DNA from 2 places in the Microbacterium lushaniae genome. Region 2 is predicted to be linked to the other one. Evidence: predicted binding sites of a transcription regulator. Region 2 holds the regulator's gene; the other holds the start of a gene.
The links. The regulator LexA, encoded in region 2, represses DNA repair genes until DNA is damaged. The targets are predictions, from matches to a motif close to TCGAACANNTGTTCGA.

Region 1: the regulator LexA is predicted to act here: its motif matches at 2,256-2,271, upstream of F6J85_RS13225 (HNH endonuclease signature motif containing protein).

Annotation. Positions count from the first base shown of each region.
Region 1 is NZ_CP044232.1:2,744,213-2,756,194, reverse strand. Features, by position in the region: gene F6J85_RS13230 (ABC transporter ATP-binding protein) at 1-789, opposite strand, end outside; gene F6J85_RS13225 (HNH endonuclease signature motif containing protein) at 962-2,245, opposite strand; gene F6J85_RS13220 (NAD(P)-dependent alcohol dehydrogenase) at 2,362-3,378, opposite strand; gene F6J85_RS13215 (helix-turn-helix transcriptional regulator) at 3,375-3,599, opposite strand; gene F6J85_RS13210 (hypothetical protein) at 3,599-4,033, opposite strand; gene F6J85_RS13205 (type II CAAX endopeptidase family protein) at 4,226-5,086, shown strand; gene F6J85_RS13200 (LLM class flavin-dependent oxidoreductase) at 5,083-6,135, opposite strand; gene F6J85_RS13195 (zinc-dependent alcohol dehydrogenase) at 6,317-7,489, shown strand; gene F6J85_RS13190 (glycosyltransferase family 2 protein) at 7,467-8,495, opposite strand; gene F6J85_RS13185 (CDGSH iron-sulfur domain-containing protein) at 8,501-8,701, opposite strand; gene F6J85_RS13180 (iron-containing redox enzyme family protein) at 8,698-9,726, opposite strand; gene F6J85_RS18035 (hypothetical protein) at 9,890-10,117, shown strand; gene F6J85_RS17730 (hypothetical protein) at 10,137-10,304, opposite strand; gene F6J85_RS13170 (DUF2231 domain-containing protein) at 10,291-10,470, shown strand; gene F6J85_RS13165 (MBL fold metallo-hydrolase) at 10,708-11,466, shown strand; gene F6J85_RS13160 (hypothetical protein) at 11,466-11,870, shown strand; gene chrA (chromate efflux transporter) at 11,874-11,982, opposite strand, start outside.
Region 2 is NZ_CP044232.1:1,282,644-1,294,625, forward strand. Features, by position in the region: gene miaA (tRNA (adenosine(37)-N6)-dimethylallyltransferase MiaA) at 1-519, shown strand, start outside; gene dapF (diaminopimelate epimerase) at 529-1,380, shown strand; gene F6J85_RS05930 (class I SAM-dependent methyltransferase) at 1,381-2,022, opposite strand; gene hflX (GTPase HflX) at 2,126-3,667, shown strand; gene F6J85_RS05940 (dipeptidyl-peptidase 5) at 3,766-5,682, opposite strand; gene lexA (transcriptional repressor LexA) at 5,752-6,432, opposite strand; gene F6J85_RS05950 (LysM peptidoglycan-binding domain-containing protein) at 6,686-7,036, shown strand; gene F6J85_RS05955 (histidinol-phosphate transaminase) at 7,065-8,150, shown strand; gene hisB (imidazoleglycerol-phosphate dehydratase HisB) at 8,147-8,761, shown strand; gene hisH (imidazole glycerol phosphate synthase subunit HisH) at 8,758-9,408, shown strand; gene priA (bifunctional 1-(5-phosphoribosyl)-5-((5-phosphoribosylamino)methylideneamino)imidazole-4-carboxamide isomerase/phosphoribosylanthranilate isomerase PriA) at 9,455-10,201, shown strand; gene F6J85_RS05975 (SseB family protein) at 10,185-10,955, shown strand; gene F6J85_RS05980 (DUF1844 domain-containing protein) at 10,986-11,390, opposite strand; gene infC (translation initiation factor IF-3) at 11,630-11,982, shown strand, end outside.

The DNA of each region.
Region 1 (11,982 bases), 1.5 Mb from region 2:
GGCGATCACGAGCGGATCGGCCGACACGGTCGCCGGGTCTCCGGAGGCCAGCAGCCGCCCGGCATCGAGGACCGCGACGAATCGGGCGACGCGCATGACCAGCCCCACGTCGTGCTCGACGAGCAGGCTCGTCATGTCGGAGTGGGCGCCGAACTCCGCGATGAATCCGAGCAGCTCGTCGGCCTCGTCGGCGCTGAGGCCGGCGGCCGGTTCGTCCAGCAGCAGGAGCTGGGGGCGCGACAGGAGCGCGCGGGCGATCTCGACGCGTCGACGATCCGCGTGGGCCAGGCTGCTCACGGGGGCCAGGGCCAGCGGCTGGAGGCCGAGCGGGCCCATCAGCTCCCACGCGTCCAGCCGCACGGCGCGCTCTTCGCGGCTCGCCCGGCCGATCCTCAGGGCGGCCGCCCACATCCCCGCCCGCATTCCGCCGTGCGCTCCGAGCAGCACGTTCTCGAAGACGTTGAGGTCGGGCAGAAGGGTGGGCGTCTGGAACGTGCGGGCGATGCCGGCGACCGCGCGCGCCTGGGCGGGCATGTCCCTCATCGGGCGTCCCGCCAGGGCGATCTCGCCCTCGTGGCGGTAGATGCCGCTGATGCAGTTGAAGAGGGTGGTCTTGCCGGCGCCGTTGGGACCGATGACCGCGCTGGTTCCTCCGCGAGGGATGTCGAAGCTCACGTCATCCAGAGCGCGAACACCCCGGAATCCGATCCCGACGTCGCTGATCGTCAGCGCGGGAGCGAGGGTCGTCATCTCGTGCGTGCGCACGGTCGCGTCGCTGTCCAGGGTCATCATCCTTGATGTCGTCGGGCGGGGTGAGGGGGTGCCTCGTCGCCATCGTATGAGCGGCCCTGCGATATGGGTCAGAGTGATTTGCGTATACGGGACATCGACGCTATTGATGTCCGAGCGGGCAGCCCATACCGTCCCGGGCTCCGGCGGTCGCGCTGGAACGGGGTAGGTCTCACGCGGCGCGGAAGACCGGGACCCGTCGCTCGGGCTGTTCGACGTAGCGTCGGCCGAGGGGCGAGATCCACTCGATCGCGCCGCCGGCGAGCTGTCGCACCACCCACCCGCCGTGATGCTTGATGGTGTGATGGCCCTGGCACAGCGGGGCGAGGTTGGAAAGCTCTGTTCGTCCGCCGTCTTCCCACGCGACCTGATGGTCGATCTGACATCGGGCGGCAGGCATCGCGCACCCCGGGCCCATACATCGATCGGCTCGCCAGCGGACCAGGCGCCGAAGCGGGGCGGGCGGGCGGTACTTCCTGCGACCCACCGAGAGGACCGTCCCGGTCTCGGGGTGGGTGAGGATCCGCATCCAGCTGTCGGCCGTGCCGCACAGCTCCCGTGCCCGCTCGATCGGGATCGGACCGACCCCCTCCACGACGGCCGGCTCGCTCTGTCCGGCCAGTTCGTCATTGAGGAGCGCCATCGCCGGGACGGTGACGGCGACTGTCGCGCGGATCCCACGGGCGGCGGTGGGGTACTCCCGGACGACCCCATCGACGAGCAGATCGGCTACGGCATCGGCGCGGAGCTGGTCGAGAGTGCGCGTTTCACCCTCTTCTGCCGCCAGCACCTTGGCGATGGCGGTGACACGGTCGTGGACGGCGTGGGCTTCCACAGCCGGCAGGTGAACGAGGAGCCACGCCATGCCGTCGGCGGCCGGCTCGATGACGACTCGGCGCTGCGCGATCGCGTCGCGGTGGCGTTCCTCGAGCGTCGCCGCCCGGACCATCTCCACCAGCTTGCGCAGCAGGCGGCGAAAGGCGCCGAGCGGGTGCGCCTCGGCCAGCTCGACCGCGAGAGGAATCACCTGCTCGCGGAGCGCCGGCTCGACGGTGTCGACGAGTTCGACGAACACCTCTGCGTGACGCTCGGTCGTTCGCGCCCCGTGCAGCGAGGCAAGCATCGAGGGGTAGCGGGCGACGAGCCCCTCGGCGGTGATCAGGAGCCGGTCTGCGGCATGCTCGGTCATCTGAAGCGCCGCCGCAAGCTCCAGGCGCAGCGAACGCTCGATGATCTCCGGGCCGGCGCCGCGGAAAGTGGTCACCTCGGTGAGCGCTGCTCGATGCATCGCCTCGACCCGTTCGAACCGCTGCGCCGCGAACACCGCCATCATCGTCGACACCTCGGTCACGAGGTCCAGCGGATCCAGCACGCCGGCCGGCTCGGGGTTGTCCTCCCAGAGCGCCTCGAGCCCCTCGTCGGCGTCGTCCGCCGAGTGGGTGGCATCTGTGCTCATGGGAAGAGGTTAGAACGTACCTCCGACATTCGGCTTCCAACCCCGGCGAAGGTACGACGTACTTGGCGAACGATTCGGCCACGCACAGGTTGAACTCCACGCCGGGCGGGCTGCCCTCAGAGGCCGCGCACGACCAGCTTGCCCACCGTGTGCGCCGCGTCGATGTGCGCCAGCGCGGCACGGGCCTGCGTCTGCGGCCACACGCGCTCGATGTGCGGGGTGATGTCGCCCGCGGCCGCCAGGCGTGCCAGTTCCGCGGTGATCTCCGGCTTCGCCGTCGCTGCGAGCGGCCGCAGGCGCCGCGACCCGAACACCGACAGCACCATGGCGCGAAGGATCACCGCCAGCGGGCCGGTCACGGGGCGGCTGCCGCCACTGACGAGAACCACGGTGCCGCCGGGAACGACGAGGCGACGCAGCTGCCGCAGCGGATGATCGCCGGCGATGACGACGACGGCGTCGAAGGATGCCGCAGTGAGCTGCGACAGGTCGGTGCGCCGGTGCTCGAGCCCGGTCGTCGCGCCCAGCGCCGTGACCACGGGAAGCGCACGGGGGCCAGCCAGCGCGGTGACTTGGGCTCCGCGGAGCGCCGCCAGCTGAACGGTGAAGTGCCCCACCCCGCCGCCGGCGCCCACGATCAGCACGCGCGCCCCGCGGGCAGCGTCGCCTTCGAGCCCGGCGAGCGCGAGCGCCTGCCACGCCGTGCCGCCGGCCATCGGCAGCGTGGCCGCGACGAGGTCGTCCAGGCCCTCGGGGCGGAGGACGAGCCGCGCGGCGGGGACTGCGACGAAGGGTGCGAGCCCGCCGCCGGTGGTCTCGCCCAGCACCGCGTCGCCCACCTGCAGCGTCGTGACGGCGGCGCCTGCCCGGACGACCGTGCCGGCGATGTCGCGGCCCTGCACCGCGGTCCGCGGGCGGCGCAACCCGAATGCCAGGCGCAGGATCAGCGGGTCTCCTCGCATGACCCGGGCGTCGGCGGAGTTCAGCGCGGTCGCATGGACGCGCACCAGCACGTCGTCGGGACCCGGAGAGGGGACCGGCACCTCTTCGGGCGCGACGGCTTCGGCATCGCCGTAGCGGTGCTGTGCCCACGCGGTCATGGTGGGGGGCGCGGCTGTGGCGTGCGTGGTCATGAGGTCTCCTCCTCGGGGTAGCGGAACACCGCGTCCAGGGGGGTCCCGAATACGCGGGCGATCTGGAAGGCCAGCTCCAGAGTGGGCGAGTACTTGCCCTGCTCGATGGCGATGAGGGTCTGCCGCGTCACGCCGATGCGGCGGGCGAGCTCGGCCTGGGTGAGTCCCGCGGCTTCGCGCAGGGCTCGGATGTCGTTGACCACCTTCGTGGGCTTGACCATCAGACCAGTCCCCGGCGGTAGGCGACGACCTGCGCGATGCCGCCGATGAAAGCCGACAGCGCGAACCCGAAGAACATGGTGTTCGCGATCCAGAACCAGGACACCTCGAGCGCGCACAGCGCGATCACGCCCAGTCCGGCGATGACCATGAAGGCTTGACCGACACGGGATCCGAGGCGGGCGATGTCGCGGTCGCGCAGGTCTGCCGCGCCCACGCCGTCGGGGTCGCGCACACCGGCGATCATGCCCCACACGATGCTGAGGACGATCGAGCCGACGATGCTGCCGAGGATCGTCCAGAGCATGATCGGCCACCAGTGCACGTCGGCGAGCGGTCCACCGCCGGCCGCGTGCAGGATCACGATGACGTAAACCGTCATCGCCACGAGCGTGATGATGAGCTGCGACCACGTGTTGCGTTCTTGATAGACCACGTCACCCTCCTCCGGGTGTCAAGAATGTTTGACACGCTCAGTATTGGATGCCGCGACCTCCCTGTCAAGAATTTTTTACATTGGGCCCGACGATCAGACCGCCGATAGTGTGCGTGTGGGTGACTTCTCGTTCGGCTGGTCGGGAGAGCCTTGTGTCCAGAATCCCGACTACTGAAAGAGACTCACATCGCAATGCTCAGACGGCACCCCCTCGTCTCGTTCTTTGTTCTGGCCTTTCTCGGCTCATGGATCGGCTGGAGCCCGTGGTGGCTCTCCCGGAGCGGTATCGGGCTTCTGCCATTCGAATTGCCGTTTGCTGCAGTCGCAGGCATCAACCAGCTCGGGTTGTTCGCGGGTCCATTCGCGGCGGCGTTCATAATCGTGCGGGCGACGGAGGGCCGCGAGGGCCTTCGCCGGTTCCAACGCCGCATCTTCCAACTGCGTGGTCGGCCTTTCTGGTGGATGCTCGCGCTTGTCTTCATCCCGATAGCCGCAGGACTCGGGTATCTCCTCGTGCCTGGCTTCGCATTCGCCGTCGAAGACGCCGGGATGACGACCGTGATTCTCTTGGCAAGCACCTATTTCGTCTACATTCTCGGCGGACCACTTCAAGAAGAGCCCGGCTGGAGGGGCTTCGCTCTTCCCAGACTCCAGCAGCGGCTGCACCCCTTGATCGCGGCCCTTGTTCTTGGAGTCATCCACTGTCTCTGGCATGCGCCACTGTTCTTGACGAGCGAGTGGGATACCGCGCGACAGGATCCCAGCCAGTTTCTCGCGTATCTCGTTCTCGTCGTCAGCTTGTCCGTTGTGCTGTCCTGGCTCGCCAACGGGTCTCGCGGTTCGATACTTCTCGTGATCCTCGGTCACAACAGTGTCAACTGGGCGCTCTTCGCCGCGGGCACCTTCGAAGGCGCGCCGGTCTCATCGAACTGGCCCGCGGCACTTGGTCTTGCGTGCCTCGCCATCGCTGTGACGAAGGGGCGACTCAGGTACTCCCGGGACCCGCTACCCGCTGAGCGCCGCTCGGCCGTGAACGCGTCCGGCAACGCCTAAATCGCAGCGCCCTGAACGGGTCCATCGGAGTTCGGCGTCCAGCCGAGCGCAGGAGCAACATGCTTCGCGAACGACTCGACCACGCGGAGGTTGAACTCGACACCGAGCTGGCTGGGGATCGTGAGCATGAGGGTGTCGGCCGCGGCGATCGCGGCGTCCTGCTGCAGCTGTTCGACGAGCACGTCCGGCGCGGCGGCGTAGGTCTTGCCGAAGGTCGCCTGGAACCCGTCGATCATGCCGATGCCGCCCCCCTCGCCGGCTCGGCCGAAGTACAGCGCGTCTTCGGTCGTCGTGATGGGGAAGATCGACCGGCTGACCGACACTCGGGGCGTTCCGGGGTGCCCCGCCTCCCGCCACGCGGCGCGGAAGCCGTCGATCTGATCGGCCTGCAGCAGGTCGAACTCGCGCCCGTCCGCCTCGGTGAGGAGGGTCGACGACATCAGGTTCACGCCCATCCGCCCCGCCCAGGCGGCGGTGTCGCGATTGCCGGCACCCCACCACACGCGCGAGCGCAAACCGGGAGAGTGCGGTTCGACTCGCTGCCGGCCCACGGCGCCACCGAACGGGCTGGAGGGGTCGCCGTCCGCGAGGCCTTCGCCCTCGATGGCACGGAGGAACAGGTCGAAGTGCTCGCGTGCGAGGTCGGCGCCGCGCGGGTCCTGCGCGCCGGTGTAACCGAACGCCTCGTAGCCGCGCACGACGGTCTCGGGTGAGCCGCGGCTGACCCCGAGCGCCAGGCGGCCGTCGCTGAGCAGATCGAGTGCGGCGGCCTCTTCGGCGAGGTAGAGGGGATTCTCGTAGCGCATGTCGATGACGCCCGTGCCGACCTCGATATTCCGTGTGCGTGCGGCGATGGCCGCCAGTAGCGGCATCGGCGAGGACTGCTGGCGGGCGAAGTGATGGACGCGGAAGTACGTGCCGTTGACGCCCAGATCGTCCATCCCCTGCGCGAGGTCGACCGCCTGGTGGAGCATGTCGCCGGCGGTCAGCTCCCGACCTCGGCCGAGGGGTCCGTAGTGGCCGAAGGAGAGGGTGCCGAATCGCTGCATGCCTCCCTCAACCGCCGCACCGGCACACGTATTCCCATGAATGCATGCGGCGCTCGCAGGCCTCGCGGGAGGTCGCCCGTAGTGACGGCCCGCGGGGGTGTCAATCCCCTCTCGACGGGCGTGCGGCACCGACAGGCTCGAGGACGGACCGCGGACGACGCGAGCGAAGGGGCGAGACGGCATGAGGGCACTGACATGGCAGGGCAAGCGCAAGGTCGAGGTTCGGGACGCGCCCGATCCGCGGATCGAACAGCCCACGGACGCGATCGTGCGCATCACATCGACGGCCATCTGCGGCTCCGACCTGCACCTGTACGAACTGTTCGGCCCGTTCCTGGACCCGGGCGACATCCTCGGGCACGAGGCGATGGGCGTCGTGGAGGAAGTCGGCTCCGACGTGACGACGCTCGCACCCGGTGATCGCGTCGTCGTGCCCTTCAACATCGCGTGCGGGCACTGCTTCATGTGCCGCTCCGGCCTCCAATCCCAGTGCGAGACGACGCAGGTGACCGAGTACGGGTCGGGCGCGGCGCTGTTCGGCTACACCAAGCTGTACGGTCAGGTCCCCGGCGGACAGGCCGGGATGCTCCGGGTGCCGCTGGCCGAATACAACACGGTGCTCGTGGGCAAGGAACTGCCCGATGACCGGTACCTCTTCCTCAGCGACATCCTGCCGACGGCGTGGCAGGGCGTGGAGTACGCGAACCTGCCCGAGAACGGCACGCTGGTCGTGCTCGGCCTGGGTCCGGTCGGTCAGTTCGCATCACGCATCGGCGTGCACCGCGGTCACCGCGTGATCGGGATCGATCCGGTGCCCGAGCGGCGTGAAATGGCGGCGCGGTTCGGAGTGGAGGCATGGGACGACGACGACGCCCTCCAGCGCGTCCGCGACGCGACGGAAGGCCGCGGCGCCGACGCCGTGATCGATGCGGTGGGCATGGAAGCCCACGGCAGCCCCGGTGTGCACCTCGCGCACCAGGCCATAGGCGCGTTGCCTGACGCGCTCGCGCGTCCCCTGATGAAGCGCGCGGGAGTCGACCGGCTGGCCGCGTTGCACTCGGCGATCGACATGGCGCGCCGCGGCGGCACGGTCTCGATCAGCGGCGTCTACGCCGGCGACGCCGACCTCCTGCCGATGAAGACGATGTTCGACAGGCAGCTGACGCTGCGGATGGGGCAGTGCAACGTCAAGCGCTGGATCGACGATCTGCTGCCGCTGGTGGAAGATCCCTCCGATCCGCTGGGCACCGAGCAACTGGTGACGCACCGCGCGCCGCTGGAGGAGGCGCCCCGGCTCTACGAGACGTTCCAGCGCAAGGCGGACGGCTGCATCAAGGTCGTGCTGCAGCCCTGACCGCCACCGGCGCCGCGGATGACTGCGCCGACGGAGTCGGCGACGACGCCGCGCCGGCATGGCGCGCGCGGAGGACGCCAAGCGGGGTCGCGGCGCGCGAGAGCCGCTGGTCGGCGTAGCGCACACCGCCGCGCGCGCACAGCACGACGGCCGCCCACGAGGTGACGCCGCGCTCCACCACCCATGCCGGTGCCCACAGCGCCGCCGTGGGCGAGAAGATGCGCGCTCCGCCGTGGCGTCGCCGGCCCACCTCGCCGACGACGATCGCGGCGCCGATGAGGGTGACCAGCGCTGCCGGTCGCCGCCCGGCGAGCAGCAGGGCGGGGAGGATCGCGAGCTCGGCGACCAGCCGCCCGGGCTGGGCGAGGCTGTCATATGCCTGCCGCACGCGCTGACCGAGGAAATGGCGCGTGGAGGGCGGGCGACGCACCACATACAGGTCATGCAGGGCGCGCACACGCCCGCCGGCGGCGCGGATGGTGCGCTCCATCTCCAGGTTCTCGAAGAGCACGTCGGGGTCGTATCCGCCGGTGGCCGCCAGCGCCGAGCGGCGCACCGCGTAGGTGCCCGGATAGTCCCCGCCCAGCGCGCGGTTGATGAGCGTCCGGCCGGTGTCCCAGCGGGCGTGCCACGGGAGGGGGTCGAAATGGTTCTGCGGCTTGACCAGCTCGGCGTCCTGGAGCGCTGCCACGAGGCGCGCCAGTGCCGCCCGGTCATAGCGGACGTCGTCGTCGGCGAGCACGATGCGTTCGTGCCGAGCCGCCGCGACCCCCGTGAGGACCCCGCGCACCTTCCCGTTCGCGCCCTGACGCAGCCCGATGTGGAGATGGCGCACGACGTCTCCCCACGCCTCCGCGTGGGCGGCGAACAGGTCGGGATCGGATCCGTCGACCACAGTGACATCGATCCACTGCGCCAACCGGTGCAGGTAGGCGCTCAACTCCGCCACGCCCGCCTGGTCGCTCCCCTTGAGCGGGAGCACGTACTCGGCGGCGAGCCGCGGCACGGCGCTCAGTCCTCCGTGCGGAACCCCGCCGCCTTGTGCGTCCCGTCGCAGAACGGCTTGATCGCCGACAGCCCGCAGCGGCACAGCGCGACGGTGCGGCGCGTGCGGGGGATGGGTTGGCCGTCGGCGGTGCGCAGGTCGACGTCGCCCCGGAGCAGGAGCGGGCCGTCGGGGTAGGCGGTGATCGTCACGCGGTCGTCGGTCACGGCAGGTCCCGCAGGGAGGATTCCGACCGCTCCCATGCTTCCAGCATGTGCTCGCCCGCCCAGCCGTCCACCACCAGGCAGGCCGACGCGCCGAAGAGGATGTCGGGCAGCAGGTCGGGGCGGTCCTCGGCGAGCGCGCCGGCCATGTCACGGCCCGCGATCTGCTCATGCACGGCGTCGGCCTCGACGTGCTCGTCGAAGTAGTCGGTGACGTCTTCTCCGTAACCCAGGCGCCGCAGCCCGTCGGCGTACTTCTTGTTCGGGATCGACGAGGTCATCTCGAACGCGGCGAGGTGCCCCACGATCGCTCCCAGCAGGCGCCGGTTCAGCCCGAACATCGACATCGCGTTGTGCGAGGCCAGAGTGACGGCGGGCACCCTGTCGACGTACGCGCCGTAGGTGTCATCCAGCCCGGCACCGCGCATCGACGCGGCGAACATCGTGGCGTGCACGCGATCGGGCCGCCCTCCGCCGTACTCGTCCGACTGGATCTCGACCAGGGCGGCCTTCGCGCGCCCCCGCAGGCGGGGAATGGCCCACGAGTGCGGGTCGGCCTCCCGCAGCGTGTAGATCGAGCGCTGGATGAAGAACTCCTGAGCCTGCTCGCGCGTCGCCTTGCGGAACATGTGTCGCGACAGACTCGGCCCCGTGTCGGCCGAGGTCATCTCGAACAGCAGCCGCGCCACCGCGTCGGCGGTCGGCTCGGGAAGCTCGGGCACCGGGGCATTCGCACGCAGCTCGGCCTCGAACGCCTGCTCGAGCATCCGTCGCGTCCGCACCAGCTCCGGGTCCCACTCCAGATCGGGGGAGAAACCGTCGATCGACCCGTAGGCCGAGGCGTACAGCGCGAACAGCGCCAGCTGGATGTCGTCATCGCGGGCGATGTCGTCCGCGCCGGCCAGAGCGTCCGCTGCTGCGGAGACGTGATCGGCTCCCCGACCTTCGCCACCGGTCAACGTGCGCAGGACCGCGTCGCTGAGCGGGCCACGGGGAGAGAACGGAACACCCACGGCTGGAGGGGCCATATCGACGACGGTCACGGGCACTCCGATCTGCAGGGACAAGACCCTTCCACCTTCTCGCCCCGGCCGGGGGTGGCGGGGGCCCTTGACAACCGCCCGGACGTCGACACCCGCGACCCGGCGGTCGCGCTGATTGTGCACGCACGCGGCCCGCAAGGCAACCCCCGTGAAGTCCGGCGGCATCCGTCGTTTCGTGTCTGCTGCGCCGGCCGGCCGGTCATCCCCGTCGGCGCAGACATCCCCGTCGACGCGGAAAGGACACGCGATGTACTTCCATCGGCAAGAGCTGCAGCACAAGGACATGCCCGACAAGCCGGACGCGGTCTACGCGCGCAAGCTCCAGGAGTCGGAGAAGCTTGCCGGCGGCGCCCAGGACGCGGTGCACAAGGAATGAAACCATCACCCGACACGGCCTACCCGGCGATGCGGAGTGCGAAGGGCTCGCCGGTGCGGTCGTAGCGGCCGTCCTCGGCCTGCTGGATCTCTCGCGCATCCCGCGCGGCACCCCCGCACGTCATACGGCCCTGCTGCACGGCGCTCAATGCGGGCGCGATCGTGCTGTTCGCGGTGGTACTGGTCATCCGCTTCGCTGTCGGCGACGACATCTCCCCGTGGGCGCTGGCGATCACGGTGGCCGCCCTGCTGATACTCGGGTTCTCCGGATGGCTGGGCGGCAAGCTCTCCTACCGCTGGGGAGTGCGGGTCGCCGATGAGACCACCCAGCGGGAGGGCTACATCGGCGCGTGACTCACCGCCGGCCCCGCCGACCCGTCAGGGCCGCGGCGCCGGCGAGCGTCGCGGCGACAACCCGGCGCGCAGCGCAGGCGATCGCCATCCCCCCTTCACAGTGCCGGCGTCATGGTGCGGGCACGACTTCGGCATCCGGAGAGGGTTGACACGGTGCGGGTGCGGAGGAGTACCAGGGCTGGTGGACGGTGGCAACCCCGTCCGCGCCGCGGCACCTCTGCGCGCACAGTGTTGCGCATGACGCGTAACCCCGATGGTGTCTTTCCCGTCGCGGAGGGAGTGCTCCGCATCAGCCGCGCGGCGGTGAACTGCTATCTGGTCGATGCGGACGACGGTCCGGTACTGGTGGACGCGGGCCTGCCGCGCACGTGGCCGCTGCTTCGGCAAGCGCTCTCGTCGATCGGGCGAAGCCCCGACGATCTGTCGGCGGTCTACCTCACGCACGGACATTTCGACCATGTCGGCATGTGCGACCGGCTGTGGCACGACCACCACGTGCCGCTCCACGTGCACGACAAGGACGTCCCCCTCGCGCGGCACCCGTACCGTTACGCCCACGAGCGACCACGGTTCGGGTACCCCGTGCGGTACCCCGGGGCGTTGCCGGTGCTCGCGCGCATGGTCGCCGCCGGGGCTCTCGGGGTGCACGGGGTGGACGCCCAGGGAGACGTGCGGCCGGGGGCGGTGGATCCGCTGCGAGGCGGGCTGATCCCGGTCGCCTCCGCCGGCCACACCTTCGGGCACTGCGCATTCCACCTTCCCGACCGCGGCCTGCTCTTCTCCGGCGACGCGCTGGTCACCTACGACCCCTACACCGGCAGGACCGGGCCGCGGGTCGTCGCCCGCGCCGCGACCGCCGATGCCGACGCCGCCCTCGCGGCACTGGACGCGCTCGCCGCCACGGGGGCGGACGTCGTCCTCCCCGGTCATGGCGAGCCGTTCCGAGGTGGCGTCTCCGACGCGGTGGCCCGTGCGCGGGCGGCGGGGATCGACTGATGACCGACGCGGCACGCCACGAAGCGCTGCGCCGGAGGATCGCCGGTCGCATCGCCGCGGCGCAGGCCGCGCTGCTGGGGGCGGCGGCCTTCGCCGGCCTCCTTCCCGGCGCGACCATCCTTCTCGGGCTGCTCAGCTCCGATCCGCCGCTGGACGCGTTGCGCGCCGGCGGAGCGGTCCTTCTGGCCGCTGCCGTGTGGCGGGGCGATGCCCCCGCCCTCTCCCGCGCTCTCCTGGCGGTCGGTGGCGTCGGTCTCGCGTTCGCGGCGTGGGTACTGCTGGATCCGCACATGGCGGGCCTGCTCACCGCGGGCGCGACCCCCCTGGAGGGCGCGATCTCCGCCGCGTTCGGGGCGGTGGCCCTCGCGACGGCGCGCCTCAAGAAGCGCACGACGGTGCCCTGACGGTCAGGGGACGAGTGCGAGCGCGATTCCGCCGGCGGCCCCGACCAGCACCACCGCCCACGACGGCCAACGCCACACCGACAGCAGCACGAAGCATCCGAGGGCGAGCGCG
Region 2 (11,982 bases):
GCCGAGCACGGTGCCGGTGCCCTCTTCGCCCGGTTGCGCGCGGCCGATCCCGCCACCGCCGCCCGCGTCGACCCGGCCAACGGCCGTCGGATCGTGCGCGCGCTGGAAGTGCTCGCGCAGGGGGAGGCCACCCACGGCGCGGCCCTCCCCGATCGGCCCGCGCCGTGGCATCCGGCCACGCACGTGATCGGCGCGCACATCGAGCGCGCCGAGCTCGTCGCGATGCTGGACGCCCGCGTGGAGGGGATGTGGCGGGCAGGGCTCGTCGAGGAGGCCGACGCGCTGCGCGAACGCGGGCTCGAGAAGGGCGTGACCGCGCGGCGGGCGATCGGCTACGCGCAGGCGCTCGCCCAGCTGCGCGGCGAGGTCACCGCCGAGGAGGCGATCGCGCAGACGCAGGCGCTGACCCGCCGCTACGCGCGACGGCAGGTGTCGTGGTTCCGCCGCTACGCCGACCTCACGTGGGTCGACGCGCGCACGGCCGACGCGGCCGCGCTGGCCGGCGCGACCGCCCCATAGACTGGTCCGATGCCGCTCACGCTCCCCTTCACCAAGGGCCACGGGACCGGAAACGACTTCGTCGTGATCGCCGATCCCGAGGGCGACCTCGACCTGTCGGACGCGCAGGTCGCGACGCTGTGCGACCGCCACTTCGGCATCGGCGCCGACGGCGTGCTGCGGGTCGTGCGCTCGCGAGCCCTGGCGGAGGGCGCAACCGCCGATGGTGCCGAGTGGTTCATGGACTACCGCAACGCCGACGGCTCCAAGGCGGAGATGTGCGGCAACGGCACACGCGTGTTCGCGAAGTACCTGGTCGACGCCGGGCTCGCGAGCATCGACGACGGGCTGCGCATCGGCACGCGAGCCGGCGTGAAGACCCTCACTCGCAGCGATGACGGCTTCGAGGTCGACCTCGGCGCGTTCGCGATCGAGCCGGCGGAGACCCTCGTGCGGGCCCGCGGGCTGGATGTCGCACGCCCGGGCGTGGGCGTGGACGTCGGCAACCCGCACGTCGTGGTGGCACTGTCCTCCCGCGCCGAGCTGGACGGCCTCGACCTCGCCTACCAGCCGATGCTGGAGCCCGCGCCCCGCCACGGTGCCAACGTCGAGTTCGTGGTCCCTGCCGACCCGCTCGTGCGCGATGGAGTGGGGAGCCTGCGGATGCGGGTGTTCGAGCGCGGCGTGGGGGAGACCCTCAGCTGCGGCACGGGCGTCGCCGCCGCGGCGCTGGCCGTGCGCCACTGGGCGGGACCGGCGGCGCCGGACCGCTGGATGGTCGACGTTCCCGGCGGGCGCCTGGGGGTCCGCGTGCGCGCGGGCGACGTGCTGCTGTCAGGCCCGGCATCCCTCGTCTTCTCGGGCGAGGTCACCCTCGCCTGATCAGGGCAGTTCGATGGTGCCGGTCTCCGGCGTTCCGTGGCGGCGGACCTTGAGCACGCGGTATCCGCGTCCCGTCGCCGCCCTGTGCACGCCGTACCCGCGCGGGAACGTCGCCGCCAGCCACCGCTGGAGCGAGTCGGAGCCGAGGTTGCGCTGCACCACGAGCCACGCGTCCGATCGCTCGTCCAGGCGCGGGATCCAGCGCTCGAGCATGCTGTGCAGCTCGTTCTTGCCCACCCGGATCGGCGGGTTGGAGCGGATGGTGCGGAACTTCACGTCGTCGGGAACATCCTCGGGGCGCACGGCGTTGACGTTGGGGAGTCCCAGTTCCTCGGCATTGCGCCGCACAAGGTCCAGGGCCCGCTCGTTGACGTCGACCGCCCACACCGTGGCGCGCGGCGATTCCAGTGCAAGTGTCAACGCGATCGGGCCCCAGCCGCAGCCGAGATCGAGGAAATGGCCGCCGGAGGGCGGCGGGGGCGTGTGGGACAGCAGCACTGCGGTACCGGCGTCGAGCCGGTCGGGGCTGAAGACTCCAGACGCCGTCGTCACTTCCCGATCCTGTCCCGCCAGCGAGACACGGATGCGGCGCAACTGAGAGGGGCTCGAAGGCGACGCGCTGAAGTAGTGGTCGCTCCCCATGCCGAGAGCGTAGCGGAAGAGTATCGGCGCAGGGGGAGAGTTAGAGTGCAGGGATGTGCCGGCCGACACCAGCCGGGCGCAGGATTCCGCGGAAAAGGATGAGATGACGGACACCACCACACCCCGCAACGGGCAGGACGCGCCCGTCGCCGGCACGCACGCGGCGGACACGGATCCCGTGGAGCGGGTGCTCGCGCACGCCGACGCGCGCTCGGGGGTCCGCGTGTTCGGAGCCGCTCAGGCGCTGCAGGACGAGACCACCGTCGCCTACGGCGACACCGACGGCGAGCAGTGGGACCGCGAGGAGCGCGCAGCGCTGCGACGCGTGGGCGGGCTCTCCACCGAGCTCGAAGACGTCACCGAGGTCGAGTACCGCCAGCTGCGCCTGGAGAACGTCGTGCTCGTGGGCGTGCACCCCCAGGGGTCGCAGGAGGACGCCGAGAACTCCCTGCGCGAACTGGCGGCCCTGGCCGAGACCGCCGGCGCCGTGGTGCTGGACGGCGTGCTGCAGCGGCGGCCGCATCCCGACCCGGCCACGTACGTCGGGCGGGGCAAGGCGCAGGAGCTGCGTGACATCGTCGTGGCCGTCGGTGCCGACACCGTGATCGCCGACACCGAGCTCGCGCCCAGCCAGCGGCGCGCCCTCGAGGACGTCGTGAAGGTCAAGGTCATCGACCGCACGACGGTGATCCTCGACATCTTCAGCCAGCACGCCAAGAGCCGCGAGGGCAAGGCGCAGGTCGAGCTCGCGCAGCTGGAATACCTCTTGCCGCGGCTGCGCGGGTGGGGTGACTCCATGAGCCGCCAGGCCGGTGGCCAGGTCGGCGCCGGCGGTGCCGGGATGGGTTCGCGCGGTCCCGGTGAGACGAAGATCGAGCTGGACCGCCGCCGCATCCGCACGCGCATGGCGCTGCTGCGCCGCCAGATCCGCGACTTCGCGCCCGCGCGCGAGGCCAAGCGCGCCGAGCGCAAACGCAACGTCATCCCCGCCGTCGCGATCGCCGGCTACACCAACGCCGGCAAGTCGAGTCTCCTCAACCGCCTCACCCGCGCGGGTGTGCTGGTGGAGAACGCCCTGTTCGCGACGCTGGATGCCACGGTGCGCCGGTCGCAGACCGCCGACGGCCGTGTCTACACGCTCACCGACACGGTCGGCTTCGTCCGCAACCTGCCCCACCAGCTGGTCGAGGCGTTCCGTTCGACGCTGGAGGAGGTCGGCGACGCCGACGTCATCGTCCACGTCGTGGACGGATCCCACCCCGACCCGGCGGCGCAGCTGGCGACCGTGCGCGATGTCATGGGCGATGTCGGTGCCCGCTCGACGCGCGAGATCGTCGTGTTCAACAAGGCCGACCTGCTCGATCCCGACACGCGGCTGGTGTTGCGCGGGCTGCAGCCGGACGCGCTGTTCGTCTCCTCCCGGACGGGCGAGGGCATCGGGGAGCTTCGCGCCGCGATCGAGGACGCCCTGCCGCTGCCGGCGGTGGAGGTGCGCGCGGTCGTCCCGTACGACCGCGGCGATCTGATCTCCGCGGCGCACGACTCCGGCCTCATCCTGGCCCAGGAGCACCGCGCCGAGGGCACGTTCCTGCACGCGCACGTGGGCGAGCGCCTCGCCGCAGAGCTGGCACCCTTCGCCTCCTGACCCGTGCCCCGCACGGCGAAAGTGCATCGCCTCGGCGAGAGTGCACGGGATCCGGTGCGGATTCGCCGAGGTGATGCACTCTCGGCGAACCGGCCGGGTCAGGACAGGGGGAGCGGCGGCACGCCCGGCGTGGCGAACCCGAACACCTGCCCGAGGAAGGCCAGCTCGCTCTCGAGGGCGTGCACGATCGTCTCGGCACGGCGGAAGCCGTGCCCCTCACCCTCGTACACCACGTAGGCGTGCGGGATGCCGCGGGCCACGAGCGCGTCGCGGATCGCCTCGGCCTGCGCCGGGGGGACCACCGCGTCCTCCGCGCCCTGCAGGATCAGCAGCGGCACGGTGAATCCCTCCGGGCGGCTCAGCGGCGACCGCTCGCGGTAGACCTCCTCCGCCTCCGGCAGCGGGCCGATGAGCCCGTCGAGGTAGCGGGCTTCGAAGTCGTGCGAGTCCTCGGCGAGGGTGCGGGCGTCACCCACGGCGTAACGGGCGACGCCGGCCGAGAAGACATCCGTCCCCACGAGCGCCGCCAGCACCGTCCACCCGCCCGCCGACCCGCCGTCGATCGCGAGTCGTGCACCGTCGGCCTCGCCCCGCGCCACGAGCGCGCTCGCGGCGGCGGCGACGTCCTCGACGTCGACGACCCCCCACTGGCCGCGCAGCCGCTCGCGGTACGCGCGACCGTAGCCGGTGGAACCGCCGTAGTTCACATCGAGCACCCCGATGCCGCGACTGGTGAAGTACGCCGTCTTGGCGGATGCGGCAGGTCCGACGTGGGCGGTGGGTCCGCCGTGCACGAGAACGAGATAGGGCGGGCGTTCCCCTGGCATGCCGGTGTGCTCGGGGTTGGTGGGCGGGTAGGCGAAGGCGTGCACGGGGCCGCGCGGGCCATCGGTGGTCACCGCCCGCGGGCGCGGCATCCACTCCTCCGGCAGCACGGCGGCACCGCCGGTGACGAGCGCGGCGGGCGCGTCGGTGTCGAGGTCGACCAGCCACAGTCCGCTCTGCTGCACCGTCCCCGAGCCGGAGACGAGCACGCGGCGCCCGCGGGCGTCTTCCACGAGGGCGCCGGAGGTCACGGGGACCGGGAGCGTCCGCACGCCGCCCCCGACGACGGCGACGATCTCGTCGGCGCCGTGCGTGCGCACCGCGACGAATCCGCCGTCCACGGGTGCGAACCAGCGCGATCCCAGGACCCACAGGCCGCCGCCGGTGTCGGCGTCGGCGGGGGCGAGCGGATGCGGCGTGCCATCCAGGCGCGTGCGCCACACGTTCCACCGCCCGGTGCGGTCATCGAGGTAGGTGAGCTCGTCATCGGCCGTCCACTCGGGCTGCAGGGGAGCCGAGCCGTCGCCGCCGGCGATGACCGTCCAGGTCCGGACGACGCCGTCTTCGAGGGCGCCGACCCGCAGCTGCGTGCGATCCCACGGCATGTCCGGGTGGTTCCACGCGATCCAGGCCAGCCGCGTGCCGTCGGGGGACAGCGCCGGCTGCGCGACGAAGTCGCTGCCGGCCACGAGGCTGCGCACGGCGGCGTCATCTGCGGCGCCGGAGCCGTCGAGGGGGATCGCCACGATGTCGCGCCGCGGCGTGCGGGCGTCGCGGTCGCTCTCGCGCACGGCGAGCAGGATGCCGGCCTGCATCCGCAGCCCGCCGTAGCGCACCCCCTCGCGCGGCGGCGTCAGCGCCCGCGGCTCGCCCCCCGGTGGCAGCATCCGGACGCGGCCGTCGGCCTTCTCGACGTAGACGAGCTCGCCGTCGTCGGTGACCTCCCACGCTCCGCCGCCGTACTCGTGCACGCGCGAGCGGGCGCTGCCGGGGGCGGGGAGGACGTCGGCCACGGCGCCGTCCGCCGTGCGGCGCCGCACGGTCGTCCGGCCGCCCTCCTCCGGCACCGTCTGGCCCCACCAGATCTCGTCGCCGACGAAACGGGCCCCGTCGATGCGGGGCGAGGCCGTCGCGACGGCCTGGGCGGACAGGGGAGACGGCCAGGATCCGAAGGGCAGGGGAGTCGGCATCCCGTCAGCCTAGGCGCCGCGTCGCGCCCGCCCACGGAGTCGCCGTGCCGAGCGCCCGGTGCGTGCCGGTCAGACGGCGCGCAGCACCGCCACGACGCGGCCGAGGACGACGGCGTCGTCGCCGAGGATCGGCTCGAAGGCGGAGTTGCGCGGCAGCAGCCACGTGTGGCCGTCGCGACGGCGGAACGTCTTCACCGTCGCCTCCCCGTCCAGCATCGCCGCGACGATCTCACCGTTCTCCGCCGTCGCCTGCGACCGGATGACCACCCAGTCGCCGTCGCAGATGGCCGCGTCGATCATCGATTCGCCGGAGACCTTGAGCATGAACAGGTCGCCCTTGCCCACGAGCTGGCGGGGGAGGGGGAAGATCTCCTCCACCTGCTGATCCGCGGTGATGGGAACGCCCGCCGCGATGCGTCCCACCAGCGGCACCAAGGCGGCGTCGCCGAGGGCGGGGGCGGTGTCGGCGGGGTTCTCCGCGGCGGTGCCGGGCAGGTCGATGAGCACTTCCATCGCGCGCGTCTTGCCCGGGTCGCGGCGCAGATAGCCGCTGAGTTCGAGCTGGTTGAGCTGGTGGGTGACGCTGGAGAGCGACTTCAGGCCCACGGCGTCACCGATCTCCCGCATGCTCGGCGGATAGCCGTGCCGCGCGATCGAGCGCTGGATGACCTCGAGGATCGCCAGCTGCTTGTCGCTGAGGCTCTTTCGCCGGCGTGTCTGCGGCTTGTCGCGAGCGGTCGCGTCGGTCATTCTCGTGCTCCCTCCCGTGCCCGCCATGGCACCGGTCTTCGAATGTCGGAGGTCCGTGATGGTCTTCCGTTGTCGAAACCGTATCCGGTATCGCGCTGCAGATCCCGCTACACCACGCGTGTCGCGTTCGATCCGTATCGATAACAGAAACGATTGACAGACGAACAGTATCGAAGATAGATTCGGAATACAGGTTCGCATCCGGCCCTCCCGGCCGAGGATCGGATGCGAACCTTCCGCCAGAGGAGGAGCCATGGCCACCATCGCGAGCGTCGCCCCCACCACCCGTCTGCGTCTGACGGCGCGCGGCCGCCGGCTGCTGGCGGGTCTGGCCGCACTCCCCGCCGCGGTCGCCATCGCTGTGGCGGTGCTCGGCGGCGGGAGCGCCCTGGCGTCCGCCGAGGGCGGCGCGACGGCCGGTACCTTCACCGAGATCACGGTCATGTCGGGGGAGTCCCTGTGGTCCATCGCGCAGGACCTCGCCCCTCACGCCGACCCGCGGGACGTCGTCGAGGAGATCACGCGACTGAACGTGCTGGAGTCCTCCAGCGTCTCGGCCGGTCAGCGCCTGGCGATTCCGCTGGAGTACGCGCCGCAGTCATAGGTCAGCGCCTCGCCGTAGCATGGGAGGAATGACGACCCGGTTGGACGACCTCCCGCTCCGCGACGATCTGCGCGGTCTCGTGCCGTACGGCGCACCGCAGGCGCCGCTGCCCATCGCTCTGAACGTCAACGAGAACACGCACCCGGTGCCCCAGGAGGTCGCCGACGACATCCTCGACTCGGTTGCCCGCGCGCTGCGCGAGATCAACAGATACCCCGACCGCGAGTTCACCGCCCTGCGGGAGGCATTCGCCGATTACCTGGGGCACGGTCTCACAGCCGAGCAGATCTGGGCGGGCAACGGGTCCAACGAGGTGCTGCAGCACCTCCTGCAGGCCTTCGCCGGGCCCGGCCGGACCGCCTTCGGCTTCGCGCCCACCTATTCGATGTACCCCCTCCTCACGCGCGGCACCGGCGCGCAGTGGATCGCCGGTGAGCGCGCCCACGACTTCACCGTGTCGCCCGAGTCGGCTGCGGCGCAGGTCGCGCAGGTGCAGCCGGATGTGGTCTTCCTGTGCGCACCGAACAACCCCACCGGTACCCCCATGGGCCTGGACGTCGTCGAGGCCGTGTACGACGCCACGGACGGCATCGTCATCGTGGACGAGGCCTACCAGGAGTTCGCACCCCGCGACGAGCGCTCGGCGCTGACCCTCCTCCCCGGGCGGGAGCGCCTCGCCGTGTCCCGCACCATGAGCAAGGCGTTCGCCTTCGCCGGGGCCCGCGTCGGGTACCTCGCCGCCGACCCCGCGCTCGTCGACGCGCTGCGCCTTGTCCGCCTGCCCTACCACCTGAGCGGTCTCACGCAGGCGGCCGCCCTGGCGGCGCTCGCGCACGCGCCGGTGATGCTCGGGATGGTGGATGAGATCGTCGCGCAGCGCGACCGCATGTCGGCGACCCTCTCGGCCCTGGGGTACACGCCCTACGACTCGGCGACCAACTTCGTCCTGTTCGGCGGCGTGGACGACCCCGCCCGGACGTGGCGGGAACTGTACGACCGCGGCATCCTCATCCGCGACGTCGGCATCCCGCATCACCTGCGTGTCACCGCCGGCACCGCGGAGGAGACCACCGCGTTCCTCGACGCGCTCGCCTCGGTAGGATCGAAGGTATGACCGCATCAGGCGCGCCGCGCACGGCGACTCTGCGACGCGCGACGAGCGAGTCCACCGTCGAGCTGGAACTCGATCTGGATGGCACGGGGACGAGCTCCATCTCCACGAGCGTGCCGTTCTACGATCACCTGCTCACGGCGTTCGCGAAGCACTCGCTGACCGATCTCACCGTGCGGGCCACCGGTGACACCCACATCGACGCCCACCACACCGTGGAGGACGTCGCGATCGTGCTCGGCGACGCCATCCGTCAGGCCCTCGGCGACAAGGCCGGCATCACGCGGTTCGGCGACGCCCTCGTGCCGTTGGACGAGGCGCTCGTGCAGGCCGTCGTGGACATCAGCGGCCGTCCCTACCTCGTCCACACGGGCGAGCCGGCCGGCTTCGAGTACCACCTCATCGGCGGCCACTTCACCGGCTCCCTCGTGCGGCACACCTTCGAGGCGCTGGCCTTCCACGCCGGCCTCACGGTGCACGTGCGGGTGCTCGAGGGTCGCGACGCCCACCACATCGCCGAAGCGGAGTACAAGGCGTTCGCGCGCGCGTTCCGCCAGGCCAAGGCGCTGGACCCGCTCGTGGAAGGCATCCCCAGCACCAAGGGCGCACTGTGACCGACCGGCCGGTCGTCGCTGTCCTGGACTACGGCTCGGGCAACGTCCACTCCGCCGTGAAGGCGCTGGCCGCGGCCGGCGCCGACGCACGCCTGACCAGCGACCGCGGCCTCATCCGCGACGCCGATGGACTGGTCGTTCCCGGGGTGGGCGCATTCCGGGCGGTGATGGAAGCGCTGCGCGAGAGCCGCGGCGACGAGGTCATCGAACGCCGTCTGGCCGGCGGTCGTCCCGTGCTGGGGATCTGCGTCGGCATGCAGGTGCTGTTCGGGCGCGGCGTGGAGCGCGGGGTCGACACCGAGGGGCTCGGGGAGTGGCCCGGTGTCGTGACCGAGCTGGACGCTCCCGTGCTGCCGCACATGGGCTGGAACACCGTCGAGGCGGGCGAAGGCTCGCGCCTGTTCGCCGGAATCGAGTCGGAGCGGTTCTACTTCGTGCACTCCTTCGCGGCGCAGCAATGGCACCTCGAGGTCATGCCGCCCTTCCCCGCGCCCACTCTCACGTGGTGCGCCTACGGCACGCCGTTCCTGGCCGCGGTGGAGAACGGCCCGCTTTCGGCGACCCAGTTCCACCCGGAGAAATCCGGCGAGGCCGGCATCAAGCTGTTGTCCAATTGGATCGGCGGCCTGCGCAGGGATACTCTCTGAGCTTGTGCCCCGCGCCGGTGCCCGCCGTCCGATCGCACGAGGAGCCATGAACGATTTCGCCTCCAGCCCTGAGCTGATCCTGCTGCCCGCCGTCGATATCGCCTCGGGGAAGGCCGTGCGCCTGACCCAGGGGGAGGCCGGCACTGAAACGAGCTACGGCGACCCGGTCGACGCGGCCGCCGAGTGGGCGCGACAGGGTGCGAAGTGGATCCACCTCGTGGATCTGGACGCAGCCTTCGGGCGCGGAAGCAACGGTGCCGTGCTGCGCAAGGTCATCAAGCAGGTCCGGGGCGTCCAGGTGGAGCTGTCCGGCGGCATCCGTGACGACCGGTCGCTGGAAGCGGCGCTGGACAGCGGCGCCGCCCGCATCAATCTGGGCACGGCCGCGCTGGAGAACCCGGAGTGGGCCGCCGACGTGATCAGCCGCTACGGCGACGCCATCGCCGTCGGCCTGGATGTGCGCGGCACGACCCTCGCCGCCCGCGGCTGGACCCGCGACGGCGGCGATCTGTGGACCGTCCTGGACCGGCTGGAAGAGGCCGGGTGCTCCCGCTACGTCGTGACGGATGTCACCAAGGACGGCACACTGCGCGGCCCCAACCTGGAGCTCCTGCGGGAGATGACCTCGCGCACCCCGAAGCCCATCGTCGCCTCCGGCGGGGTGTCGAGCCTGGACGACATCCTCGCGCTGCGCGAGCTCGTGCACCTCGGCGTCGAGGGTGCGATCGTGGGCAAGGCACTGTACGCCGGCGCGTTCACGCTGGCTGAGGCGCTGGATGTCGCCGGAGGCTGATCCGGGAGCCGATTCGGCGGGCGTCCCGTGGGAGGGCCGCCGGTTCGAGTCGAACCCGCACGCCGGTGATGACGGATCGGCCGATCCGGCGCTCCTGGCGGCGCTGACCGCCTTCCGCGCGGGGGAGGGCGACGCCGTCGCCGTCGTCGAGGCCTACCGCACCGCACGGCTGCTCATCCCGCTCATCGCCGAGAAGGGCGACTCGGGGGTCGGCGCGCACGGTCTCGAGGTGGACAAGACGCAGGAGCTGTCGATCGTGACGGTCGCCGCCCCGGACGGGCGCAAGGTGCTCCCCGTCTTCACGTCGGTCGCCGCGATGGGCCGGTGGGATGCCACGGCCCGGCCGGTGCCCGCCGAGGGTGTGCGCACCGCGCTTGCCGCCGCAGCCGATGACACCGACCTCATCGTGATCGATCCGGGCTCGGAGACGGAGTTCGTCCTGCGCCGCCCGGCGGTGTGGGCGATCGGCCAGGGCATCGCGTGGGAGCCCGCGCACGTTTCGGCCGAGGTGTTCACGGGGCTGCAGGAGTCCATCTCCGGCGAACTGGCCGTGCTCGACCTCGCCGTCGAGCCGGGCGACCCCGCGGCCCGGCTGCGGGGTCCGGAACTCGTCGTGCACCTGCAGCTCATGCACGGGCTCGCCCAGGAGGAGCTGGACGTCGTGCTCGCGCGCGTCGCCCGCCGGTGGGCGGGCGATGACCGCATCGCGGTGCTCGTGGACTCCCTCACGGTGAAGCTCCACCGCTCCCCGTAACCCCCTCGGGAGTCACGGGGGCAGGTCGGGCTACGTGACGGGCCCCGTCCACTTCTCGCCCGGCCCCTTGCCGATCGGGTCGGGGAGGGGGGAGGCCTCGCGGAAGGCCAGCTGCACCGAGCGCAGGCCGTCGCGCAGCGAGCGGGCGTGCATGTCGCTGATCTCGGGGGCGCCGGCGGTGATGAGGCCCGCGAGGGCGTTGATGATCTTGCGCGCCTCGTCCAGGTCGGTCTGGTTCTCGGGGTCGTCGGCGAGTCCGACCTTCACCGCGGCGGCGCTGAGCAGGTGCACGGCGGTGGTCGTGATGACCTCCACGGCCGGGACGTCGGCGATGTCGCGGGTGGCGGATGCGGCGGCACGCTCCTGCTCCTCCCAGCGGGCGAGACGCTCGGCCTCTGGGTCGGGGGTGGGCTCGCTACCGGGGATCGTGTGCACAGCGTTCTCTCTGTTAGACTATGGCGGGCTCCGGAGCGTTCTGCTTCGGACGAAAGAGGATTCCATCCCACCCGTTCGCCGCTCCAGGCTACCGGGTCCACGCACTCCGCCCCGTCCTCGGGGCTGTTCGGGTGCGAGAAGCCGGCGCTGATGGCGTCGTGCCGGGTGGCGTGCGTTTCCTCTTCGCTCACGTCGCACCCGCGCTGTGAAGGCCGACAGTCGCAGAAGAGGAGTTCCGCATCAGCGATCCCCGCACCAACGACCGCATCCGCGTCCCCGAGGTCCGCCTCGTCGGACCCGCGGGTGAGCAGGTCGGCGTCGTCCGCATCGAGGTGGCGTTGCGCCTGGCCCAGGAGGCCGACCTCGATCTCGTAGAGGTGGCCCCCAACTCGAAGCCGCCCGTGGTCAAGATCATGGACTACGGCAAGTTCAAGTACGAGGCTGCGCAGAAGGCCAAGGAAGCGCGTCGCAACCAGGCGAACACCGTCCTCAAGGAGGTCCGGTTCCGTCTGAAGATCGAAGCGCACGACTACATCACCAAGCTCAAGCGCGCCGAAGGCTTCCTGCAGGCCGGCGACAAGGTCAAGGCCAT